Regions from separate parts of the Pseudarthrobacter sp. WHRI 8279 genome, predicted to be linked through region 2. Evidence: predicted binding sites of a transcription regulator. Region 2 holds the regulator's gene; the other holds the start of a gene.
What was found. Region 2 encodes HspR, which represses chaperone genes until heat shock. Its sites were predicted from a motif close to AAGTTGAGTCNNNNNGACTCAACTT; they were not measured.
Positions count from the first base shown of each region.

Region 1: a site for HspR is predicted at 2,778-2,802, ahead of clpB (ATP-dependent chaperone ClpB). Genes of this name have one in related genera too.

Region 1 is NZ_CP168162.1:2,865,574-2,869,959, forward strand. Features, by position in the region: gene ABRP28_RS13220 (septum formation family protein) at 1-51, shown strand, start outside; gene clpB (ATP-dependent chaperone ClpB) at 102-2,747, opposite strand; gene ABRP28_RS13230 (ABC transporter ATP-binding protein) at 2,920-3,969, opposite strand; gene ABRP28_RS13235 (ABC transporter permease) at 3,966-4,386, opposite strand, start outside.
Region 2 is NZ_CP168162.1:2,995,014-2,999,399, reverse strand. Features, by position in the region: gene dnaK (molecular chaperone DnaK) at 1-341, shown strand, start outside; gene ABRP28_RS13855 (nucleotide exchange factor GrpE) at 344-1,057, shown strand; gene ABRP28_RS13850 (DnaJ C-terminal domain-containing protein) at 1,152-2,123, shown strand; gene ABRP28_RS13845 (heat shock protein transcriptional repressor HspR) at 2,139-2,564, shown strand; gene ABRP28_RS13840 (hypothetical protein) at 2,749-3,135, shown strand; gene ABRP28_RS13835 (low molecular weight phosphatase family protein) at 3,148-3,588, opposite strand; gene ABRP28_RS13830 (FAD-dependent oxidoreductase) at 3,625-4,386, opposite strand, start outside.

The DNA.
Region 1 (4,386 bases), 130 kb from region 2:
TACGTGACGGCGCCCGGCGGCAACGTGATCAACGCAAGCGTGCTGCCCTAGCGGCCACACCGCCAGGGCAGCACGCCTGCCTTCTTGTCCTTCCGGCCGGCCTAGTCCTTGCGGCGGACGGAGAGGCCGCTGCTGCGCCCTTCCGCGGCCGGGAGGTCGGTTCCGGCTGCGGTGAGTTCCCCGACGTCCGCTGCCGTGTCCACCAGCACCGTGTCGCCGTCGCTGATGTCGCCGGCCAGGATGGCCTTCGCCAGGCGGTCGCCGATCTCGCGCTGCACCAGGCGGCGCAGCGGGCGGGCACCGTAGGCGGGATCGAACCCGGAGAGGGCGAGCCAGGCCCGCGCGCCCTCCGTCACCTCGAGCGTCAGGCGGCGGTCGTGGAGGCGGCGGCCCAGTTCGTCCACGTGCAGCTCCACAATGTGCGCCAACTCTTCGACAGTGAGGGCATCGAACAGCACCACCTCGTCCAGCCGGTTCAGGAACTCCGGCTTGAAGGATGCGTTGACGGTGGCCATGACGGCGTTGCGCTTGGCGTCCGCTTCGAGGGTCTGGTCCACCAGGAACTGGCTGCCCAGGTTGGAGGTCAGCACCAGGATCACGTTGCGGAAGTCCACTGTGCGGCCCTGCCCGTCGGTGAGCCGGCCGTCGTCGAGCACCTGCAGGAGGATGTCGAAGACTTCCGGGTGGGCCTTCTCCACCTCGTCCAGCAGCACCACCGAGTAGGGTCGACGGCGGACGGCTTCGGTGAGCTGGCCGCCTTCCTCGTACCCTACGTACCCCGGAGGCGCACCCACCAGCCGGGCCACGGAGTGCTTCTCGCCGTACTCGGACATGTCGATGCGCACCATGGCGCGTTCGTCGTCGAACAGGAAGTCCGCCAGCGCCTTGGCCAGCTCGGTCTTACCGACGCCGGTGGGCCCCAGGAAGAGGAATGATCCGGTGGGGCGGTTGGGGTCGCTGATGCCGGCCCGTGCGCGCCGGACGGCGTCCGAGACTGCCGTGACGGCCTTCGCCTGGCCGATCAGCCGCCTGCCCAGTTCCTCCTCCATGTGGAGCAGCTTCTGACTCTCGCCCTGCAGCATGCGCCCGGCCGGAATGCCGGTCCAGGCGGAGATGACCTCGGCGATGTCGTCAGCGGTCACCTGTTCGGCAACCATCTGCGTGGATTTGTCCACGACGGCGGCCTCGGCCTCCGCGGCAGCGTTCAGCTCGCGCTCCAGGGCGGGAATCTCGCCGTAGAGGATGCGGGAGGCTGTTTCCAGGTCGCCTTCGCGGGCGGCCTTGTCGTAGGCGCTGCGCAGTTCATCCAGCTTTGCCTTGAGGTCGCCCACGCGGTTCAGTCCCGCCTTTTCGGCTTCCCAGCGGGCCTTGAGGGCGTTCAGCTCCTCTTCCTTGTCCGCTTTGTCCGCCCGGAGCGCCGCCAGCCGTTCAACAGACGCGGCGTCCTTTTCGTCCTGGAGGGCCAGCTCCTCCATGGTGAGCCGGTCCACCAGCCGCTGCAGCTGGTCGATTTCCTCGGGCGCCGAGTCGATTTCCATGCGGAGCCGGGACGCTGCCTCATCCACCAGGTCGATGGCCTTGTCCGGCAGCTGGCGGCCGGAAATGTAGCGGTTGGAGAGCGTCGCGGCTGCCACCAGGGCGGCGTCCGCGATGGTCACCTTGTGGTGTGCCTCGTACCGCTCCTTCAGGCCGCGGAGGATGCCGATGGTGTCCTCCACGCTCGGCTCGCCCACGTACACCTGCTGGAACCTGCGCTCCAGGGCGGGGTCCTTTTCAATGTTTTCCCGGTACTCGTCCAGGGTGGTTGCACCGATCAGCCGCAGCTCGCCGCGGGCCAGCATGGGCTTGAGCATGTTGCCGGCGTCCATGGATGAGTCGCCGGTGGCGCCGGCGCCCACCACGGTGTGGATCTCGTCGATGAACGTCACGATCTGGCCCTCGGAGTTCTTGATCTCCTCCAGGACTGCCTTGAGCCGCTCCTCGAACTCGCCGCGGTACTTGGCGCCCGCCACCATGGATGCCAGGTCCAGGGCAATGAGGGTCTTGCCGCGCAGGCTCTCCGGCACGTCCCCGGCGACGATCCGCTGGGCCAGGCCCTCCACCACGGCGGTTTTGCCGACGCCGGGCTCGCCGATGATCACGGGGTTGTTCTTGGTGCGGCGGCTCAGGACCTGGACGATCCTTCGGATTTCCGCGTCCCGGCCGATCACGGGATCAAGCTTGCCGGAGCGGGCCATGGCGGTCAGGTCCGTACCGAACTTTTCCAGTGACTGGAAGGTGTTTTCCGGATCCGGGCTGGTGACCTTGCCGTCGCCGCGGACACCCGGCAGGGCGGCGAGCAGCGCCTCGTGGGAGGCGCCGGCGTCGCGCAGCAGGCGGGCCGCGGCATCGTTGCCGGCCGAGATCCCCAGGAGGAGGACCTCGGTGGAGACGAAGGTATCGCCCAGCCGGTCCGCTTCCTCCTTGGCATTCTGGATTGCCTGCAGTGCCGGGCGCGAGAGCTGCGCCTGCTGGCTGGACCCGCCCGAAGTGGCCGGAAGCGCCTTGATGGCGCTGCTCGCCTGCACGCTGACGGAGTCCGGGTCCGCGCCCGTGGCGCGGAGCAGCGCCACGGCGACGCCTTCACGCTGGTCCATCAGCGCCTTGAGCAGGTGGGCCGGCTCAACCTGCGGGTTTCCGGCCGTGGAGGCGTTCATGGCCGCAGCCGAGAGAGCCTCCTGGCTCTTGGTGGTGAATTTGACGTCCAAAGAGAGCTCCTTCCGGGGGCAGTTTTTATTAACTTGAGTCTACTACGCTCAACTTTGGTTTTGTGCCGTTCCTGACGACTGTTTGCCTACAGCGAAACAGCTCCACGCGGCGGCCGACAGAGGCGACAGACCCTAGTCCTGTATGGCGGCGGTTTGGCCCTAGGCTCGGCCCTTACAACGGGTAGACGGACACTGCCGCGGCCTTGACCACCAGGTGCACCGTCATTCCCGGCAGCAGCCCCAGGTCCGTCAAGGCGGCCGGCGTGATGTCAGCCGCCAGCCCGCCGGCCCGCACGCGGACCTGGTCCCCATGCGGCTCCAGGTCCGTGATGCACACCGGGAAGGAGTTCCGGGGGCTGCCGTGGGCGGCGGTGAGGAACACCGAAACGGCCGACGGCGGGAACACGGCCACGGCGGGCCGGCCGGCGGGGACCGGGTCCTCGCTGTGCCCGGCAATGTGCAGGCCCTGGCCGGTCAGGATGCCGTCCCCTGCAGCCGTTCCGATGACGAAATTGAGGCCGGCCAGCCCGGCCGCGAACGCGCTGCGCGGCTTCTGCAGGACCTGCCGGGTGGGGCCTTCCTCTGCAATCCGGCCGTTTTCCAGGATGACCACCCGGTCGGCGAGCATCAGGGCGTCCAGGACATCGTGGGTGATGATGATGGCCGGCCGGTCCGCCAGGATGCGCTTGAGCAGGCGCCGGAGCAGCGGGGCCGAATGGATGTCCAGCGCGGCCATCGGTTCGTCCAGGAGGAGAAGCCCGGGATCCGCCGCGAGCGCACGGGCCACCGCCACGCGCTGCGCCTGTCCGCCGGAGAGTTCGGCGGGACGGCGGTCCGCAAGGTCCCCGGCTTCAACGTCGGCGAGCCACCGCACCGCCTGCTGCATTGCCTGGCGTTTCGGCGTCCCCGCGCTCCGCGGGCCGAAGGCCACGTTCTCGGCGGCGGTAAGGTGCGGGAACAGCAGCGGCTCCTGGGCCAGCAGCGCCGTCCCGCGGCGATGGGGAGCGGTCCACCGCGGCTGCCCTTCGCCCAGGCGGAACAAGGTCCGGCCGTCCAGCTGGGCCTCACCCCTGTCCGGCCGCACCAGCCCGGCGATGACCGAGAGCAGGGTGGACTTGCCGGCGCCGTTGGGACCCATCACTGCCACGGTCTCCGCGGGGCCGAGCGAAAGGGCGGCGTCGAAACCGCGCGTTTCCACGGCTGCCTTGAACGAGAACGTCACTGGACGCCACCGCCTGCGCCGGCAGCCGTCGTCGGCCGCTCCCCCGAAGCCTGCTGGTTTCGCACCTTCCCGCCCGGGCGCCGGTAGGCCAGGGCCACCACCGCGATGGCTACGGCCACCAGCACCAGGGAAAGCGCGACGGCGGCGTCCGGGTCTGTTTCGCGCTGCAGGTAGATTTCGAGGGGCAGGGTCCGGGTCACCCCCTGCAGGCTGCCCGCGAACGTCAGCGTGGCACCGAATTCCCCGAGGCTCCGGGCGAAGGAGAGGACCGCCCCGGAGGCTAGCCCCGGCAGGACCAGCGGGAGCGTGACGCGCCGGAACACGGTCCCGGGCGATGCCCCGAGCGTCGCTGCCACCGCCTCATAGCGCTGACCGCCGGTCCGGAGGGCGCCTTCGAGGCTGACCACCAGGAACGGC
Region 2 (4,386 bases):
GCAACACCGCCGAGCAGCTCGCCTACTCCGTGGACAAGCTGATCGCCGACAACGCCGACAAGCTGCCTGAAGAGGTCAAGACCGAGGTCCAGGCCGACGTCGACGACCTCAAGAAGGCACTCGAAGGCACCGATGACGCCGCGGTGAAGGCAGCCTTCGAGAAGCTGCAGGCTTCCCAGGGCAAGCTGGGCGAGGCCATCTACTCCCAGGCCGGCTCACCCGACGGCGCCACCGGCGCTGCAGGTGCTGAAGGCGCTGCGGGTTCCGCTGCCGGTGACAAGGCTGGCGACGAGGACATCGTTGACGCCGAGATCATCGACGAAGACGAAGCGAAGAAGTAATCATGCCCCATCACGGTAACGAGGAAGAACACAACGCCTCCACCGGCCAGGGCGGGCACGACGGCGAGCCGGTCATCCGGGACAACCGCAAGGTTGACCCGGTGACCGGGCAGGCCCGGCACCCGGAGGGCGGCCACCATGAAGGCGGCCAGGGCGCAGGTTCGGCTTCCGCCGGGCAGGATTCCGCTGGGCAGGATTCCGACGGCGACGCCCTTGCCCAGGCCGAGGAAATCCTCAACGGCGTGGAGGTGCCGGCGGAGGAATCCGTGGCGCAGGGCGCGGCTGCAACGGGCTCGGCGAACGCAGAGGCAGCCGAGCTGCGGAACGACCTCCTCCGGCTGCAGGCCGAGTACGTCAACTACCGCAAGCGCGTTGAACGGGACCGCGCGGTGGCAGGGGAGATGGCCGTCATCGGCGTCCTGAACTCCCTGCTTCCGGTCCTGGACGACGTGGACGCGGCGCGCCAGCACGGCGACCTGGCCGACGGACCGTTCGCCGCGATCGCCACCAAGCTGGAGAACGCGTTGAAGACCTATGGCCTGGTCCGCATCGACCAGACCGGCGTGGAGTTCGATCCCACGATCCACGAGGCCCTGATCCAGCAGCCCGGCGAGGACATCGAGGTTGACACCGTCAGCCAGGTGCTCCGCTCCGGCTACAAGTCAGGCGACCGGGTCCTCCGCGCAGCCCAGGTGATTGTGGCCGTTCCGGCTTAGCATTACTCCCATCGAGATGACAGTTCGCGGCAGTGATTCGACAGAACATTGGCGCGAACTGTCATCTCGGCACAATTCTTGAAAGGAAACGCCATTGGCTAGCCAGGATTGGGTGGACAAGGACTTTTACGCGATCCTTGGTATCGCCAAGGACGCTTCCGACGCCGACATCAAGAAGGCGTACCGGAAGCTCGCGCGGCAGCACCACCCGGATACCAATGCGGGCAATGCTGCCTCGGAGAAGAAGTTCAAGGACATCTCCGAGGCCTACTCCGTGCTCTCGGACCCCGATGAGCGCCAGCAGTATGACGCCATCCGGGCCATGGGCGGCGGTGCCCGGTTCGCACCTGGCGGAGCCGGGGCGGGCAGCGCCGGCTTCGAGGACATGTTCGGCGGCCTGTTCACGGGCAACACCGGGCGGCATGCGGGCGGGTTCAACCCCTCCGCCGGCGGCATCCCGCCGGAGTTCGCCGACCTCTTCGGCGGTGGCTTCGGCCAGAGCGGATTCCAGCGGACCCCGCAGAAGGGTGCGGACCGCACAGCTTCCACGAGTATTTCCTTCGCCGGTGCCATCCGCGGCACCACCATCGGCCTTCGGGAGCCCAGCGGCGAAGTGATCGACGTCCGGGTGCCCGCGGGCATCAAGGACGGCCAGAAGGTCCGCGTGCGGGGGAAGGGCCAGCCTGGCGCCGCCGGTTACGGGGACCTGGTGGTGTCCGTCGCCGTCCAGCCGCATGCGTTTTACACGCGCGACGGCGACAACCTGCGGATCCACGTTCCCGTCACCTTCCCCGAAGCTGCTTTGGGAGCAGACATCGAGGTGCCCACGATCGACGGCGAAAAGGTGCGGGTCCGCGTTCCGGCCGGCACGCCGTCGGGCCGCACCCTGCGGGTCAAGGGCAAAGGCGTGAAGACGTCCAAGGGAACCGGCGACCTGCTGGTGACCATCGACGTCGCCGTCCCCAAGAACCTGAACAAGGAAGCCGAAGCCGCGGTCAAGGCGTTTGCCGAGGCCACGTCCGGAGCCGATGTCCGTGAGGGCCTGGCCGCCAAGGCCCGGTTGTAGCAGGGGAGGTGTGCTGTGGACGTCAGTGCTGACCAGCCTATCTTCGTGATTTCGGTCGCGGCTGAACTTGCGGACATGCACCCCCAGACGCTCCGGCAGTACGACCGCCTGGGCATCGTCTCGCCCAGCCGTGCCCCCGGCAAGTCCCGCCGCTACTCCCAGCGGGACATCAACATGCTCCGTGAGGTGCAGCGGTTGTCCCAGGAAGGCGTCTCGCTGGAGGGGATCAAGCGGATCCTGGAGCTGGAGAACCAGGTGGCCGCCCTGCAGAGCAGGGTTGCGGAACTGACCGAGGAACTCGGCCGGCGCCGGCAGCCGCTGGACACCCGGATCTTCGCTGCGGGCGCTGCGGGCGACGTCGTGAGCCTGGCACGCGGCCAGCGTCCACGCCCGCGCTCTCAGGCTGTGGTGCTGTGGCGGCCTCGCGCCATCGGCAGGTAAGTACAACACCACGGGTACGGGCAGGAAATAGAGTACCCACTACTCGTGACCCCTGGAGCCCCCGGAAACTTCAATGGAACCATTGCTGGATCAGCAGCAGTGGTTCCAAAGTTTCTGGGGGTTTTTCCATGTGTGGTTTCGCTTTTTGCAGCCCTGCCGTTGGGGTTCACCGATGAGCCCGGGGATGGAGTCGGTGGCAGCGTTCAGCGGCTCGCTTCCCGGCCAGATGCTGCTGGCACTCGGACAGACGGTGGTGGTGGTGTGCGTTTGCTTTGACATGGTGCGGGCACTGTCCGTCCCGAGGTCCCACCGGCGCTACCTGGCCAGCACGGTATTCCGCTCCCTGGCCATTCCGTCCATCGTGGTGAATGGCCTGACGGTGCTCATCGCGCTGGTGCTGTGGTCCTGGATCGATGTGGTTATGGGCATGTTCGTGCTGGTGGCCATCATCTTCCGCCTCCACCACGACAAGGACGAGGACAACTGGTGGAAGGGCAAGGGCAAGAAGTTGGCCCGCTGGGCGCGCCGGCAGTTTGCCGGCCGCACTTCCGCCGCTCCTGCGATGGGGTAGGCGGCATCGCGGCTAACCGCGGGAAAGATCCTCATAAAGGTCCCGGACACGGGACCTGATGTCGTCCCGCACCAGGCGCATGCGCTCCATGCCCTCAATGCCGCGCTCGGAGGGCTCGTCGGTCTCCCACACCTCAAAGCGCGTTCCCTCGCGGGGCTCGAGCTTCGCTTCCGTTCCCAGCACGATCACCGCATCCACAACGTCCAGGACGTCCTCCGTGACCGGCTTGGGGTGTTCGCTGCTGATGTCGATGCCCAGTTCGGTGAGCGACTCCACGGCCTGGGGGTTCAGGGACTTCCCGGGTTTGGTGCCGGCCGAGTACACGGTGACGTTCCCGTTGGCCAGCTGGTTCATCAGGCCGGCGGCGAGCTGGGATTTTCCGCCGTTCTTGCTGCAGACAAAGAGGACGGCCGGTTTCTTGGACGCGGGTGGCTGGTGGCTGGGGTTGGACATGGTGCTGCTCCGGAGGTCGGTGTTCAGTGTCTGGATCTAGTTGCTGCCGGAGCGGCCGTGGGAAAGCCCCGTGGGAAAGCCCACCAGGACAGGCTCGGGGGATGCACAGCAGCCGGCATCGGGCTGGGCGGCGGATGCGGCGGGGACGTCGCAGCTGGTGCCGGCGTCCGTGGAGCAGACGCCGGTCTCAGGCAGTTCCAGCTGGACGGTGTCAGCCGCCTCGCGGTCCCCGGCCAGGGCGGCCACCACCGAGCGGACCTGCTCATAGCCTGTGGCCAGGAGGAACGTGGGTGCCCGGCCGTAGGACTTCATGCCCACGATGTAGAAGTCCTTGTCCGGGTGGGCAAGGAGCTTGGCGCCGTGAGGGGGGACGGTGCCGCAGGAGTGGAATTCCGGGTCGATCAGCGGGCCGAGCTCGCGGGGAGCTTCGACGGCGGGATCGAGCTCCAGCCGGAGCTCGCGCAGGATGTCCAGGTCGGGGCCGAACCCGGTGCAGGGGACCACAACGTCGGCATCAAGGGTGCGGCCATCGGCGGCTTCGACTGTGACATGGGAGTCGAGGGTCTTCAGTGAGCTGATGCCGAAGCCGGTGTGGAGCTCAATTTTCCCGGCCTCCACGAGGCGCCGGACGCGGCCGCCGAGCTGTCCCCGGGCAGGAAGCCCGTCGGCGTCGCCGCCGCCGTAGACTTTGGCGGCCGAGGCGCCGCGGACGGCCCAAAGGATCCGGGTGTCGGGCTCATCCTTGGCGAGGTCTGCGAGGCCGGTCAGCGTGTTGGCGGCGGAGTGGCCGGCACCCAC